Regions from separate parts of the Bradyrhizobium sp. 41S5 genome, predicted to be linked through region 1. Evidence: riboswitches for the same ligand, from Rfam matches in the RefSeq annotation. Region 1 holds a riboswitch; the other holds the start of a gene.
What was found. Region 1 has a riboswitch for cobalamin ahead of HAP47_RS27295 (DUF1636 family protein). Riboswitches for the same ligand answer to the same signal wherever they lie in the genome.
Positions count from the first base shown of each region.

Region 2: another riboswitch for cobalamin. It lies ahead of metE (5-methyltetrahydropteroyltriglutamate--homocysteine S-methyltransferase); the one in region 1 lies ahead of HAP47_RS27295 (DUF1636 family protein).

Region 1 covers NZ_CP083721.1:5,611,408-5,618,885, reverse strand. Annotated here, with positions in the region: gene cobD (threonine-phosphate decarboxylase CobD) at 1-117, shown strand, start outside; gene HAP47_RS27305 (cobyric acid synthase) at 122-1,570, opposite strand; gene cobO (cob(I)yrinic acid a,c-diamide adenosyltransferase) at 1,582-2,235, opposite strand; cobalamin riboswitch at 2,272-2,487, shown strand; gene HAP47_RS27295 (DUF1636 family protein) at 2,581-2,955, shown strand; gene cobW (cobalamin biosynthesis protein CobW) at 2,952-3,986, shown strand; gene cobN (cobaltochelatase subunit CobN) at 3,986-7,234, shown strand; gene cobG (precorrin-3B synthase) at 7,231-7,478, shown strand, end outside.
Region 2 covers NZ_CP083721.1:1,562,322-1,569,799, reverse strand. Annotated here, with positions in the region: gene HAP47_RS07315 (MmgE/PrpD family protein) at 1-16, shown strand, start outside; gene prpC (bifunctional 2-methylcitrate synthase/citrate synthase) at 27-1,199, shown strand; gene prpB (methylisocitrate lyase) at 1,210-2,145, shown strand; cobalamin riboswitch at 2,326-2,528, shown strand; gene metE (5-methyltetrahydropteroyltriglutamate--homocysteine S-methyltransferase) at 2,632-4,977, shown strand; gene HAP47_RS07295 (hypothetical protein) at 5,037-5,234, shown strand; gene HAP47_RS07290 (aromatic ring-hydroxylating oxygenase subunit alpha) at 5,242-6,297, shown strand; gene HAP47_RS41530 (nitrile hydratase subunit alpha) at 6,393-6,635, shown strand; gene HAP47_RS07285 (nitrile hydratase subunit alpha) at 6,638-6,985, shown strand; gene nthB (nitrile hydratase subunit beta) at 7,011-7,478, shown strand, end outside.

The DNA of each region.
Region 1 (7,478 bases):
CTTGCCCGCGGCCAGATCTGGTCGCGCGCCTTTCAGCAAGAGCCGGGATGGTTGCGCCTCGGTCTGCCGGGCAGCGAGGCCGAATGGTCCCGCCTTTCTGCCGCGTTGTCGTGTTGATGGTTTAGCGCGCCAGCGCGAGCAGGCCCTCGACATCGAGATGGGCCTCGATGTGCTCGGCAAGTGCGTCGAGCGCGCTCTCGACCCTGGCGCCATATGGCTGATCCGCCGCCGGGATATCGAGCCGCGCAAGAAACGCCTTGCGAAATCCGTCCGAGGCGAACAGGCCGTGCAGATAGCTGCCGTGAACGCGCCCGCCACGCGACATGGCACCTTCCGGCGAGCCGTCAAGCCTTGAAAAGGGCCGCGCGCGATCCGGGCCATCAGTGCGTCCGATGTGAATTTCGTAGGCGCTGATCGGCTGACCCGTCGCAACATGCACGGCGCTGACACGCGTCAGCGTCTTCTGTTCGGTCATGGTGGTGGTGACATCGAGCAGCCCGAGGCCGCGCGTTTCGCCGGCGAGTCCCTCGATCCCATCAGGGTCGGCGACGCTCTGCCCAAGCATCTGGTATCCGCCGCACAGCCCAAGGATATGGCCGCCGCGGCGATGATGCGCCAGCAGGTCGATATCCCAGCCTTGCGCGCGCAGGAAGGCGAGGTCGCCGCGGGTCGATTTCGAGCCGGGCAGGATGACGAGCCGCGCGTCGCCCGGAATGGCTTGGCCCGGCCGCACCATCACGAGATCGACGCCGGGTTCGAGCTTGAGCGGATCGAGGTCGTCGAAATTGGCGATCCGCGACAGCGCAAGGAAGGCGATCTTGCACTGGCCGGGCTTGCGCGCCTCGCCGAGCCCGAGCGCGTCTTCGGCCGGAAGCTCGCCGGCGCGAACGAACCAGGGCAGCACGCCGAAGCCGCGCCAGGCGGTGCGGGCTTCGATCAGGCGGTAGCCGTCGTCGAACAGCGTCGGATCGCCGCGGAATTTGTTGATGACAAAACCCTGGATCATCGCGGCATCATCAGGATCGATCACCGCCTGGATGCCGACGAGTTGCGCGATGACGCCGCCGCGGTCGATATCGCCGACCAGCACCACGGGCACGTCGGCTCTGCGCGCAAAGCCCATATTGGCGATATCGGACTTGCGCAGGTTGACTTCGGCGGGGCTGCCGGCGCCTTCGACCAGAACGAGGTCGGCGCGCTGCTTCAGGCGCCCAAAGCTCTCCAGCACCGCGCCCATCAGCGACGGCTTCATGGTGGCATATTCGCGCGCGCGTGCGGTCGCGATCCGTTTGCCGTGCACGATGACCTGGGCGCCGACATCGGTTTCCGGCTTCAGCAGCACCGGGTTCATGTCGGTGTGCGGCTCGACGCCGGCAGCGAGCGCCTGCAACGCCTGCGCACGCCCGATCTCGCCGCCGTCGACGGTCACGGCGGCGTTGTTGGACATATTCTGCGGCTTGAAGGGCAGCACGCGCAGGCCGCGCCGTCTCGCGGCACGCGCGAGGCCGGCGACGACGAGCGACTTGCCCACGTCCGAGCCGGCTCCCTGGATCATCAATGCGCGCGCCATGGTGCTGACAGTCAGAACTCGACGCCCGGCTGGGCCTTGATGCCGGAGCGGAACGGATGCTTCACCAATGTCATCTCGGTGACGAGGTCGGCGATCTCGATCAGCTCCTCCTTGGCGTTGCGCCCGGTGAGCACGACATGCGTCATCGGCGGCTTCGACGTCGTCAGGAACTCGACGACATCGGCTATCGCCAGATAATCGTAACGGAGCGCGATGTTGATCTCGTCGAGCACGACCATGCGCAGGCTCGGATCCGCGATCAGCTGCTTGGCCTTTTCCCAGCCGGCCTGCGCTGCCGCGATGTCGCGGGCGCGATCCTGCGTCTCCCAGGTAAAACCTTCACCCATCGCATGGAATTGACAGAGATCGCCGAAATGCCCGGTGAGCAGGCGGCGCTCGCCGGTATCCCAGGCGCCCTTGATGAATTGCACCACGGCGCAGGGAAAGCCGTGCGCTACGCAGCGCACGATCATGCCGAAGGCGGAGGAGGATTTTCCTTTGCCGGCGCCGGTGTGAACGATGATCAGACCCTTTTCGCCGCTCTTGGTCGCCATGATCTTGTCGCGGGCGACCTTCTTTTTCGCCATTTTGGCCGCATGGCGCGCATCCAGCGAAGGGTCGGTGCCGACGTCGCCGTCGTCAGCGTCGTTTCCATCAGAAATCATCACGTTCCTTCGGCTTGACAAGTGCGAGGCCAGGACGAATGGTGACCCCGCGTTGGTTCCTGTCCTACGACAGGCGAAGAGGGAATGCGATAGGGCTCGGACCGCAAGGTTTGCCCAAAGCGCAGCCGCCCCCGCGACCGTGACCGGAGAGATGCCCAAGCCACTGATTCCCTGATGGAGTCGGGAAGGTGGGCATCACGGGAGAAATCCTACTCCGCAAGCCGGGAGACCTGCCGACGCAGTGTGTTTGAGACCGGCGGACGGGGTGTTCCGCGACGGGGAACGAACCTGTTCACGTCAGGTTCGTGTGCCTCATCGCTTCCCGCAGTCAATCCAGGAAGGGCGATGAGCGTTACACTTCATGTCTGTATCACCTGTCGCGCCGGCCAGACGGCGGCCGAAGGCGAGATCGCGCCCGGTGCGCGCCTGCATGCCGCGCTTGTTGAGGCCGGCGTGCCCGATGACGTCAATCTGGTTCCGGTCGAATGCCTGTCGGCTTGCAGCCAGGGTTGCTCGGTCGCACTCAGCGCGCCGGGGCGATGGTCCTATGTCTACGGCCGCCTGTCCGCTGACAATGCCAGGGATGTGATCGCCGGCGCCTCCGCCTATGCCGCGGCGCCTGACGGCATCGTGCCGTGGCGCAGCCGCCCGGAAATCTTTCGCAAGCAATCGCTTGCCCGCATTCCACCCATCGCCGTCGTGCCGGAGGCCGCAGAATGATGACGCTCGCCAAGGTTCCGGTCACCGTCGTGACCGGCTTTCTCGGGTCCGGCAAGACGACGCTGATCCAGCATCTGATCCGGAATGCCAACGGCAAGAAGCTCGCGGTGCTGGTGAACGAATTCGGCAGCGAAGGCGTCGACGGCGAGATCCTGAAGTCCTGCGCCGACGCCAATTGCCCGACCGAGAATATCGTCGAGCTCGCCAATGGCTGCATCTGCTGTACCGTCGCCGACGATTTCATCCCGGCGATGGAGCAATTGCTGGCGCGCCCCGTGAGGCCCGATCATATCGTGATCGAGACGTCGGGTCTCGCGTTGCCGAAGCCGTTGCTGAAGGCGTTCGACTGGCCGGAAATCCGCTCGCGGATCACGGTCGACGGCGTGATCGCGCTGGCCGATGCGGAGGCCGTTGCTGCCGGCCGCTTTGCGCCGGACCCGGCCGCCGTGGATGCGCAGCGCGCGGCAGATGAGAATCTCGACCACGAAACGCCGTTGTCCGAAGTGTTCGAGGATCAGATCGCCTGTGCCGATATCGTGCTGCTGACCAAGGCCGATCTCGCGGGTGCCGAGGGGATCAAAGCGGCCAAGGCGCTGATCGCAGCCGAGATGCCGCGCGAGGTGCCGATGTTGCCCATCGTCGATGGCGCGATCGACGCCCGCGTGATCCTCGGTCTTGAAGCGGCGGCGGAAGATGACCTCGCGTCGCGGCCGTCTCACCACGACGGTGAGGACGAACATGAGCACAACGACTTCAATTCCGTGGTGATCGACCTTCCGGAGATTTCGGACGTCGACGCGCTCATCGCGTCGATCAAGGGGCTGTCGCGCGAGCAGAACGTGCTGCGGGCCAAGGGATATATCGCGGTCGCAGGCAAGCCGATGCGGTTGCTCGTGCAATCGGTCGGCGAGCGGGTGAGGCATCAGTTCGACATGCCCTGGGGCGCGCGGGCGCGGCAGTCGAAGCTCGTCGTGATCGGCGAACACAGCGATATCGATGAAGCCGCGATCCGGGCGCGACTAGGTGTCTGATGCACGTCGTCTTCCGCGAGAGCCGCGGCCTTGAGGAGACCGCGACGCCAAGGGACCTCGGCCAGGATCCGGCCGATCTCGTGGTGCTGTCGTTTTCCGACAGCGACCTTGCCGCGTTTGCAGCCGGCTGGCGGCGGGGCCGTGCCGCGCTGCCGTCGCTGCGGCTCGCCAATCTCGCGGAGCTGCGCCATCCGCTGTCGGTCGATACCTATATCGAGCGGACCCTGTCGCATGCGCGCGGCATCCTGGTGCGGCTGATCGGCGGCGAACCCTATTGGTCATATGGCCTGGCAGTGGTGCATCGCCTGGCGAAGGAACGCGGCATCGCCCTGGTGGTGCTGCCGGCGGATGGCCGCGACGATTTGCGGCTGGATGAATTCTCGACCTTGCCGGTCTCGACGCTGCGCCGCCTGAAGGTGCTGTGCGACAAGGGCGGCCCCGTTGCCGCGCAGGCCGTGATCGCGCAACTGGCGCTGGCGTCCGGCCTTTATGCCGGGCCGGTTGTCGGTGAGATCGATCTTCCCGAGATCGGCGTCTACGACTCGCAGCGCGGTGCCGTCGCGGCGCTGCCGGCACCGGATGGCCGGCCGCTTGTGCTGGTGACTTTTTATCGCTCCTATCTGGCGGCCGGCGACACGGCGCCGGTCGATGCGCTGATCGAGGCTTTGCGCGAAAAGGGATTCGATGCCCACGGCGTGTTCGTCACCTCGTTGAAGGCGGCGGGCGTGGCCGATTGGCTGCGCGCTCAGTTCGCGCAATGCAGCCCGGCCGCCATCGTCAATGTGACCGCGTTCTCCGCGGCGGGTGACGACGGTACGACGCCGTTCGATGCCGCATCGTGCCCGGTGTTCCAGGTCGCTCTGTCGACGGCGCAGCGTGAGGATTGGGCCTTGTCGCTGCGCGGCCTGTCGCCCGGCGATCTCGCGATGCACGTGGTGCTGCCGGAGGTCGACGGCCGCCTGTTCACGGGCGTCGTGAGCTTCAAATCGCCCGGCGAGCGCGATCCCGATCTGCAATTCGCGCGTCTTGCGCATCGGCCGGATGCCGAGCGCGTCGCAGCGGTCGCCGCGCGCGTGGCAGCCTGGCACGGTCTTGCCGACAAGCCGGTGCAGGAGAAGCAGCTTGCGCTCGTGCTCTCGAACTATCCCGGCCGCCCGCACCAGATCGCGCATGCCGTCGGCCTCGATGCACTTGCCTCGATCGAGGCGTTGCTGGCCGATCTCGCGGCTGCGGGCTTTGACCTTGAGCCGGTGGGGCCGCTGGGTGACGCGCTTTTGCACCGGAAGCTGACATGGGACGTGGCCGAATATCGCGCAGCGATCTCAAGCCTTCCGCGGCAGCTCCAGGACGATCTTTCGCGCGCATGGAGCGCACCGGAGGATGATCCCGATTGCCGCGATGGCGCGTTTCATTTCGCGGCGATCCCGAGCGGCAAGTCGATCATCGCGGTTCAGCCGGAGCGCGGTGAGGTCGGTCAGCGCGATGCCGACTATCACGATCTCTCGCGCACGCCGCGCCATGCCTATGTCGCGTTCTATCTGTGGCTCAGGCAGCAGGGCATCGATGCCGTCGTTCACATGGGCGCGCATGGAACGCTGGAATGGCTGCCCGGCAAGTCGGTTGCGCTGTCATCCGCATGCTGGCCGGAAGCGCTGATCGGCGATCTGCCCGTCATCTATCCCTTCATCGTCAACGATCCCGGCGAGGCCGCGCAGGCCAAGCGCCGGGTCGGCGCCGTGACGATCGGCCACCTGCCGCCGCCGCTCGCGCCGGCCGCGGTGCCGGATGGGTTGCGCAGGCTCGAGCGTTTGCTCGATGAATATTCGACTGCGGACGGTCTCGATCCGGCGCGGCGGCAGCGGCTGATTGCCGCGATACGCGAGGAAGCACGCATCGCCGGGCTGGAGAACGATCTCGGTCTCGCGGCGTCAGCCTCCGCGGCCGAGGCCATTCCCCAGATCGATCGTTTCGTCTGCGATCTCAAGGAAAGCCAGTTCGGCGACGGCCTGCATGTGTTCGGGCAGGGCGCTTGCGGAGAGGCGGAGAGGGCAGCGCTGCGCGATGCGCTCGCCGGCCGGCGGGTTGCGCCGGGGCCGTCGGGCTCGCCCTATCGCGGGCGGAGGGACGTGCTGCCGACCGGACGCAATCTGTTTGCGGTCGATCCGCGCGCGGTGCCGACGCCGTCGGCGCATGCGCAAGGCGTCAAGCTCGCCGAGGAGCTGCTGCGCCGCCATTTGCAGGATCATGGCGACTGGCCGAAAGGCCTCGTCGTCGATCTCTGGGGATCGTCGACGATGCGCACCGCCGGCGAGGACTTTGCGATGGCGCTGCATCTCGCCGGGATCGCGCCGCGCTGGGATCATGGGTCGGGCCGGGTGTCGGGCTACGACATCATCGCGCCGGCGGAGCTCGGCCGTCCGCGCATCGACGTGACGCTGCGCGTGTCGGGGCTGTTCCGCGACGTCTTCTCGGGGCTTGCGCAGTTGTTCGAAGCTGCGACCGAGGCGCTGTCCGAACGCAGCGAGGAGAGCGACGAGAATCCTTACCGGCAGCGCGTCTCGCGCGTGTTCGGGCCTCGTCCCGGACACTATGGCGCCGGCATCGCGTCCGTCCCGGACGTCTTCACGGAGGAGGCGCGCGACGCGGCTGGTGAAGCCTGGCTGTCGGCATCGTCCTGGGCCGTTGCATCTGATGGCGAGATCAGGCCTGACCGCGCCGGCATCGAGGCACGGCTCGCCTCTGCCGACAGCTTCGTCCACACCCAGGACTTGCCGGAGACCGATTTGCTGCTGGCGGCGGACTATGCCGCGCATGAGGCCGGCATCGCCGCCGCGGCGCGGCGGCTCGGCGCAAAGGTCCCGTCGCTCTATCACCTCGATGCGACGCGGCCGGATCAGCCGCATGCGCGGTCGTTGACCGAGGAGATCTCGCGGGTGGTGCGGGCGCGCGCCGCCAATCCCGCGTGGATCGCTGGCATGATGCGCCACGGTTTTCGTGGCGCTGCCGAAATATCGGCGACCCTGGAGCACATGGCGGCGTTCGCGCATCTCGCCGGCGTAGTGCCGCCGCACCTCTTCGACCTCTACTACGACGCGACGCTCGGCAATGACGACGTTCGCGCCTTCATGGTGCGCGAGAATCCGGCGGCGCTGGCTGCGATTGAAACCTGCTTCACTCGGCTGCACGAGGCGTCGCTCTGGCAGACGCGGCGCAATTCGATCGCGGCGGCGCTGCAGGTGGCCTCATGAGCGCGGTCGCGATCAAGGGCTGGTGTCCGGGCGCGCTGCGGCCGATGCTATCAGGCGATGGCCTCGTGGTGCGCATCCGTCCGCGCGGCGGGCGGCTCGATGCAGTGCAGGCGACGGCGATAGCCGATCTGGCTGCACAATACGGCAACGGCCTGATCGATCTGACCAGCCGCGCCAATCTCCAGATCCGCGGCGTCAGCGATGAGGGTTATCCCGCCTTGATCGATGGGCTCGCCGAGCTCGG
Region 2 (7,478 bases), 4.0 Mb from region 1:
CACGGCAGGATCATAGGGAGGACAACATGACCGATCTGAAACCCGCGCCAAAGAAGTCGGTAGCCCTCTCCGGCGTTATCGCCGGCAACACGGCGCTTTGTAGCGTCGGCCGCAGCGGCAACGACCTGCACTATCGCGGCTACGACATTCTCGATGTCGCCGGCGTCTGCGAATTCGAGGAAATTGCACATCTGCTCGTGCACGGCAGCCTGCCGACCCGCGTCGAACTCGCCAACTACAAGACTAAGCTGAAGGCGCTGCGCGGCCTGCCGCGCGCCGTACTCAACATGCTGGAGCAACTACCGGCGGCGGCGCATCCGATGGATGTCATGCGCTCCGGCGTTTCGGCGCTCGGTTGTGTGCTGCCGGAGAGCCACGACCACAACACGCCCGGCGCCCGCGACATTGCCGACCGCCTGATGGCCTCGCTCGGATCGATGCTGCTCTACTGGCACCACTATGCCCACAACGGCCGCCGGATCGAAGTCGAGACCGACGACGATTCGATCGGCGCCCACTTCCTGCATTTGCTGCACGGCAAGCCGCCCTCGGCTTCGCATGAACGCGCGATGCATACCTCGCTCAATCTCTACGCCGAGCATGAGTTCAACGCCTCGACCTTCACCGCCCGATCGATCGCCGGCACCGGCGCCGATCTGTATTCGGCGGTGACCGGCGCGATTGGTGCGCTGCGCGGACCGAAGCACGGCGGCGCCAACGAAGTCGCCTTCGAGGTCCAGAAGCGATACGCGACACCCGATGAAGCCGAAGCCGACATCCGCCGACGGATCGAGGCCAAGGAAGTCGTGATCGGGTTCGGACATCCCGTCTATACGATCTCAGATCCCCGCAACAAGGTGATCAAGCAGGTAGCCCGCGAGCTCAGCGTCGAAGGCGGCAGCATGCGCATGTTCGAGATTGCCGATCGCATCGAGACCGTGATGGCCGATGCCAAGCGGATGTTCGCCAATCTGGACTGGTTCAGCGCGGTTTCTTACCACGCGATGGGCGTGCCGACCGCGATGTTCACGCCCCTGTTCGTGATTTCGCGCACCTCGGGCTGGGCAGCCCACGTTATCGAGCAGCGGATCGACAACAAGATCATTCGGCCGGCCGCGAACTACGTTGGCCCGGAAAACCGCAGCTATGTTCCGCTGGAGGCCCGCGACCTGCCGCCTTCGTCGGCGCGTGCGGCGTAAGGAGAAACAAGTGTCCTATCTCGTCGCAGCAGAACTCCTGCGTGAAACCGCCGGCTACCGCTTTCGTGCGCTGCTGAAGCGTCCAGGTATCCTTCGCCTGCCCGGCACCCATAACGGCATGTCGGCCATCCAGGCCAAGGACGCAGGATTCGAGGGTCTATACCTCTCCGGCGCCGCAATGACCGCCTCGATGGGACTGCCGGACCTCGGCATCATCACCGTTGACGAAGTCGCGTTTTTCATCCGGCAGATCGCCCGCGCGTCGGGCCTGCCGCTTCTGGTAGATGGCGATACCGGCTACGGCGAGGCGCTCAACGTCATGCACATGGTGCGCGTCTTTGAGGAAGCTGGCGCCGGTGCGGTTCACATCGAGGATCAGCTCCTTCCCAAGAAGTGCGGTCATCTCAACGACAAAAAGCTGGCTAATGCGCACGACATGGCCGCTAAGGTCGCCGCGGCCGCCAAGGCGCGGCGCGATCTCGTCATTCTTGCGCGGACCGATGCAGCCGCCAGCGAAGGCTTGGATGGCGCTGTCGCCCGTGCCAAGCTCTATATGGAGGCCGGTGCGGACGCGATTTTCCCGGAGGCGCTCAACACTGCCGAAATGTTCCGCGCGTTCGCCAAGCGGATGCCCGACGTTCCCCTGCTCGCCAACATGACCGAGTTCGGCAAGACGCCCTTTTTTACCGCGTCCGAATTCGAGGAGATGGGGTATTCGATGGTGATCTGGCCGGTGTCGTCGCTGCGGGTCGCCAACAAGGCGCAAGAGCAGCTTTATGCCGCGATCGCACGCGACGGCGGCACGCACAAGATCGTCGACCAAATGCAGACCCGCGTCGAGCTGTATGCGACGATCGGATTGCACGACTACGAGGCGCTGGACGCTTCGATCGTCCAAACCATCATTCCCGAAGGTATGCCGCAGCGGGCCGTGGGCTCGAAGTAGCCCTTGTTTCCGACGCTGTTCGCTCCGGGACACCAACCTGCACCGGCGCCGCCAAGGCGGCGAACGGATTGAAATCGGAACTCAATTCTACGGATTTAAGGGCATGTCGCCGGTAACGGGTGATTGAGCAATACCAAGGTGTTTCCAATCACAGTCATTGACTGCGGTCGGACTTGACCTTAACTCCTGTGCTGTCGTGGTTCTGCGGGCTCGGTTTGGCCCGGAGCTAAGAGGGAAGCCGGTTGAATGCCGGCGCTGCCCCCGCAACTGTAAGCGGTGAGCCGTTGTCCAACAATGTCACTGAGGCCCGCGAGGGCTTTGGGAAGACCGGACAACAGCACTGACCCGTGAGCCAGGAGACCTGCCTCGACAGGATAACGTACTCGGGCGGGGTGTCTCGGTGGTGCGGTTGCGACCCCGCGCGCCACCTTTCGCCCGGAGTCCAGACGTGTCACGTGGCCCGCGCCCCCAACATCGGGGTAAGCCATGTCTATTTCCTCACTTCCCGTCGCAACACTCGGAACACCGCGTATCGGTCCTCGCCGCGAACTCAAGATGGCGTTGGAAAGCTTCTGGTCCGGCAAGTCCAGCGAGCAGGCACTGCGTGAAACGGCCGTCGGCTTGCGCGCCGCCAATTGGGCCCGCCAGAAGTCCTTCGGCGTCAGCGTCATCCCATCCAACGATTTTTCGTTCTACGACCAGGTACTCGACACCAGCGTGATGGTCGGTGCCATTCCGGAAGTGTACGGCTGGAAAGGCGGCGATGTGTCGCTGGCGACGTATTTTGCCATGGCCCGCGGCGCCCAAGGCTCCGATCACGATGCGAGTTGCGATCATGCGCATCACGCACACGATACGCCGCATGGCGTGCCAGCGCAGGAAATGACGAAATGGTTCGACACCAATTATCACTACATGGTGCCCGAATTCAGCGCCGGCCAGATCTTCAAGCTGTCCTCTTCCAAGGCGGTCGACGAGTACCGGGAAGCCAAGGCGCTGGGTTACAAGACCCGGCCGGTCCTGCTTGGGCCGGTGACCTTCCTGAAGCTTGGGAAAAGCAAGGATGCGGCGCTGAACTCGCTGTCCCTACTGCCCGTTTTGCTGCCGGTTTACGTCAAGGTTTTGCAGCAACTCGCCGCCGAAGGCTGCGAATGGGTCCAGATCGACGAACCATGCCTGGTGCTGGACGCGGACCGCGAAACGCAGGGCGCGCTTCAAATGACGTATGCACTGCTGGCGGAAATGGTGCCGGGCCTGAAGATCATGCTCGCCAGCTATTTCGGCGGACTGGGCGACAACACCAATACCGCCCTCTCGCTGCCTGTTGCCGGGCTTCACATCGATCTCGTTCGCGCGCCGGAACAACTCGACAAGATCGTCAGCGCCGCACCGAGGGGAATGGTCCTCTCGCTCGGTGCGATCGACGGTCGCAACATCTGGCGCTCCAATCTTTCCGCATTGCTCAAGCGGTTGGAACCGGCGGTTGCCAAGCTCGGCCAGGACCGGGTGCAGATCGCGCCCTCCTGCTCGTTGCTACATGTACCGATCGACCTCGAACAGGAGACCAGCCTCGATCCGGATGTGAAGAGCTGGCTTGCCTTCTCGGTGCAGAAGATCGCCGAACTGGCCACCTTGGGCACGGCCCTCGCCGGCGGCCGGGACAAAGTCGCCGACGCGCTGGCGGCATCGGACGCCGCGGCGCGTTCGCGCGAAACGTCGCATAAGATTCACAATGCGGATGTGGCGAAGCGAATGGCAGCGATCGACGATGCCATGCGCCGGCGCCAGAACGTGTTCACGAAGCGAGCTGGATTGCAGCGCGCGCGGTTCGGGCTGCCCGCCTTCCCGACCACGACGATCGGCTCGTTCCCGCAGACAACGGAGGTCCGCAACGCGCGGGCGGCCCATGGCAAGGGCGCGATGAGCGATGCGCAGTATGAGCAGTTCCTCAAGGAAGAAACCGCCCGCGCGGTTCGCTGGCAGGAGGAAATCGGCCTCGACGTGCTGGTGCACGGCGAATTCGAACGCAACGATATGGTGCAGTACTTCGGCGAGCAACTGTCGGGCTTCTCCTTCACCAAGCATGGCTGGGTGCAGTCGTATGGATCACGTTATGTCCGTCCACCAATCCTGTTCGGTGACGTTTTCCGCCCCAAGCCGATGACGGTGGAGTGGTGGCGTTACGCCCAGTCACTGACACAGAAGCCGATGAAGGCCATGCTCACCGGGCCGGTGACCATCCTGAACTGGTCGTTCGTCCGCGACGACGTTCCGCGCAGCGAGGCGTGTCGGCAGATCGCGCTCGCGATCCGGGACGAAGTGACCGATCTTGAAAAGGCCGGCGCCAAGATGATCCAGATCGACGAGGCTGCCCTGCGCGAGGGTTTGCCGCTGCGGAAGTCGGAATGGAAGACCTATCTCGAGTGGGCCGTTGAAAGCTTCCGCATCTGCTCCAGCGGTGTGACCGACGAGACCCAGATCCACACCCACATGTGCTACTCGGAGTTCAATGACATCATTGACGCGATTGGCGCCATGGACGCAGACGTGATCTCGATCGAGACTTCGCGCTCCAAGATGGAACTTTTGGACGCCTTCAAGACCTACAAATATCCGAACGAGATAGGACCCGGCGTCTACGACATCCACTCGCCGCGCGTTCCGGAGGTCAGCGAAATGGCCGAACTGCTCTCGCTCGCGCGCAAGCGGCTGACCGACTCCCAACTCTGGATCAATCCGGATTGCGGACTCAAAACCCGCAAATGGGAAGAGGTGCGCCCTGCCCTCGTCAACATGGTGGCGGCCGCGCGTGAAATGCGGCACGCCTCCTGAGGCACGCCCCCGGAGCGCGCGGGCTTACCGCGCGCTCCATCATTTCATTGAGGTCACCGATGCGCTTCTGGATCGAATGTACGCGGCACGAAACGAACAAACCCGTCCACATCAACATCGCCCTGGTCGGCAGCATGTGGCGTGACGGTGAGCGGACCATCCTCGCCTTTGTCGGCGGCGATGCAGAGCGTGTCGAAATCATCGAGACACCCGAGCAGATCATGAGCATGCATCTAGGACCGACAGGAGCCGCTTGATCTGGCAATGACAGTTGGAAATCTCAGCGTTGAGGCAACCACAGCCCGCTCGCATTCCGACCTCCGAAAGGTCGGATCCAATCCGGATTATTGGTACCCGATCGCGTGGTCGCATGAACTCAAGCCCCGCAAGACTTTCGCGGGGCATTTTGCAGGCGAGCCCATCGTGCTGGTACGCCCGGTCGAAGGCGATGTGTTTGCGCTGGAAGACCGATGTGCACACCGGCAAGTGCCGCTCTCGAAAGGCACCGTAGATGGCTGCACCGTGCGTTGTTGCTATCATGGCTGGCGCTACGACGGCTCGGGCCAATGCGTCGATGTGCCCTATCTCGGCAAAGGCAAGCTGCCAAATGGCGTCAGGTCCTATCCTTGCTTCGAGAGCAATGGCATAATTTTCGTCTGGCCGGGCACCGCGCCGGCGACCGATCCGCTCGCGCAGATCGGGCACGCTGCCGAGCCGGGATACAAGAGCCGCCGGTTCGGCAAGATCGTCCGCTGCCACTACACCTTCATGCACGAGAACCTGATGGATATGAACCATCAGTTTCTGCACCGCCGCACCACGGGCAACGTGACGCCTCGCTATCTCGCAAGTCGCAAAGGCGACGGCTGGATGGAAGTCGACTACAGCTTCGCTCGTCCGGACCAGAAGCCGCCACTCGGTGAGACCGTGATTGTCGGCAGCTTGCGCGGCAGCGCCCGCACGGCACGTGACCTCATGACGGTGCGGACGGATTATCCCCATCAAACGCTCCGCATGTGGACCCGCGACGACAAGCCAGTTTTGAGCGTGTGGCTGGGGTACACGCCCGTCGACGCCGAACAGCGCCGCAATCGGACCTTCATCGTGCTGTCGGTCCGCAAACCCAAGATTCCCGGCATTCTCGATCTGGCGTGGCCGGTTCTCGCCTGGTTCACCGATCGCGTCTTCGCCGAGGATTGCGAGATCGTCGAAATGGAGCAAGCCGCATTCGACGAACAAGGTGCCGATTGGAATCAGGAGGTCTTTCCACCGATACGGGAATTGCGAACACTTCTGCGCGATTGTGGAAACCCGCGTTAGTTTGCCCGCCGGCTTCCTTGCCCGGAAGCTGGTAAGGGCTCGTCCATTGTGTCAATCTTGGTCGTCGTTTCGGACGTCAGTCGGAGGCAAGCCCCATGAATACCCTGTCCCGCCCGTCGCAAGTCGCCCCCATCGAGAACCGGGTCGCCGCGATCGAAGCCGTCTTCGAACAGCGGGGCATGGAGCCCAAGCCTTTCATTGAGACCATGACCCATGCAGCCGAAGAAGAATGGGTGCCGCGAAATGGCGGCCGGGTCGTCGCCAAGGCGTGGACTGATCCTGCCTTCCGTCAGCGGCTGTTTGCCAACGGCAAGGATGCAGTCCCGAACTGGGTCTGAGCATGCCGGCGCATCATCGACATCTGGTAGCGCTTGAGAACACGGACACCGTCCACAACGTCATCGTCTGCACGCTGTGTTCTTGCACGGCCTTCACCATCATTGGTCTGCCGCCTGACTGGTACAAAGATCTCGACTACCGCGCCCGCGCGGTCCGCGAGTCACGCACGGTGTTGCGTGAAATGGGCCTCGATCTGCCGCCCGAAATCGAGATTCGCGTCTGGGATACGACGGCCGATACCCGCTATATGGTCATTCCGGTCCAACCGCCAGAGACGATCGGTTGGCCGGAAGACAAGCTGATCGACATCGTGACCAAGGAATCGATGATTGGCGTCGCGCGGCTGTAACACCCCCTGCGGAATGAGGTGAACGATGGACGGCATTCACGATCTCGGTGGCCGCCAGGGTTTCGGAACGATACGCTACGCGCCCGGCGCGCCGGCATTCCATGCCGCATGGGAAAAACGGGTTAATGCGCTATACGGCATGGCGGTCCGGCGCGGCATCTTCAACATGGACGAATATCGGCACGCGATCGAGCGCATGCCGGCGCGCTATTATCTCTCGGCCAGTTACTATGAACGGTCCCTAACTAGCCTTCTGACTCTTTGCGTCGAGAAAGGTATCGTGAGCCGCGAGGAACTGGAGCATCTGGCTCAAGGGACTGTGCCTCTGTCCGAGCCGAGCGCACCCGGCCGCACCAATCTACCCGACCGCGAGACCTTCCAGCCGGGCGACCGCGTCCGTGTCAAAAACGACTTCTTCGCCGGGCACGTCCGGATGCCTGGCTACATCCGGGGGAAGCCTGGCATCGTGGTGAGAGAATCTCCGCGATACCCG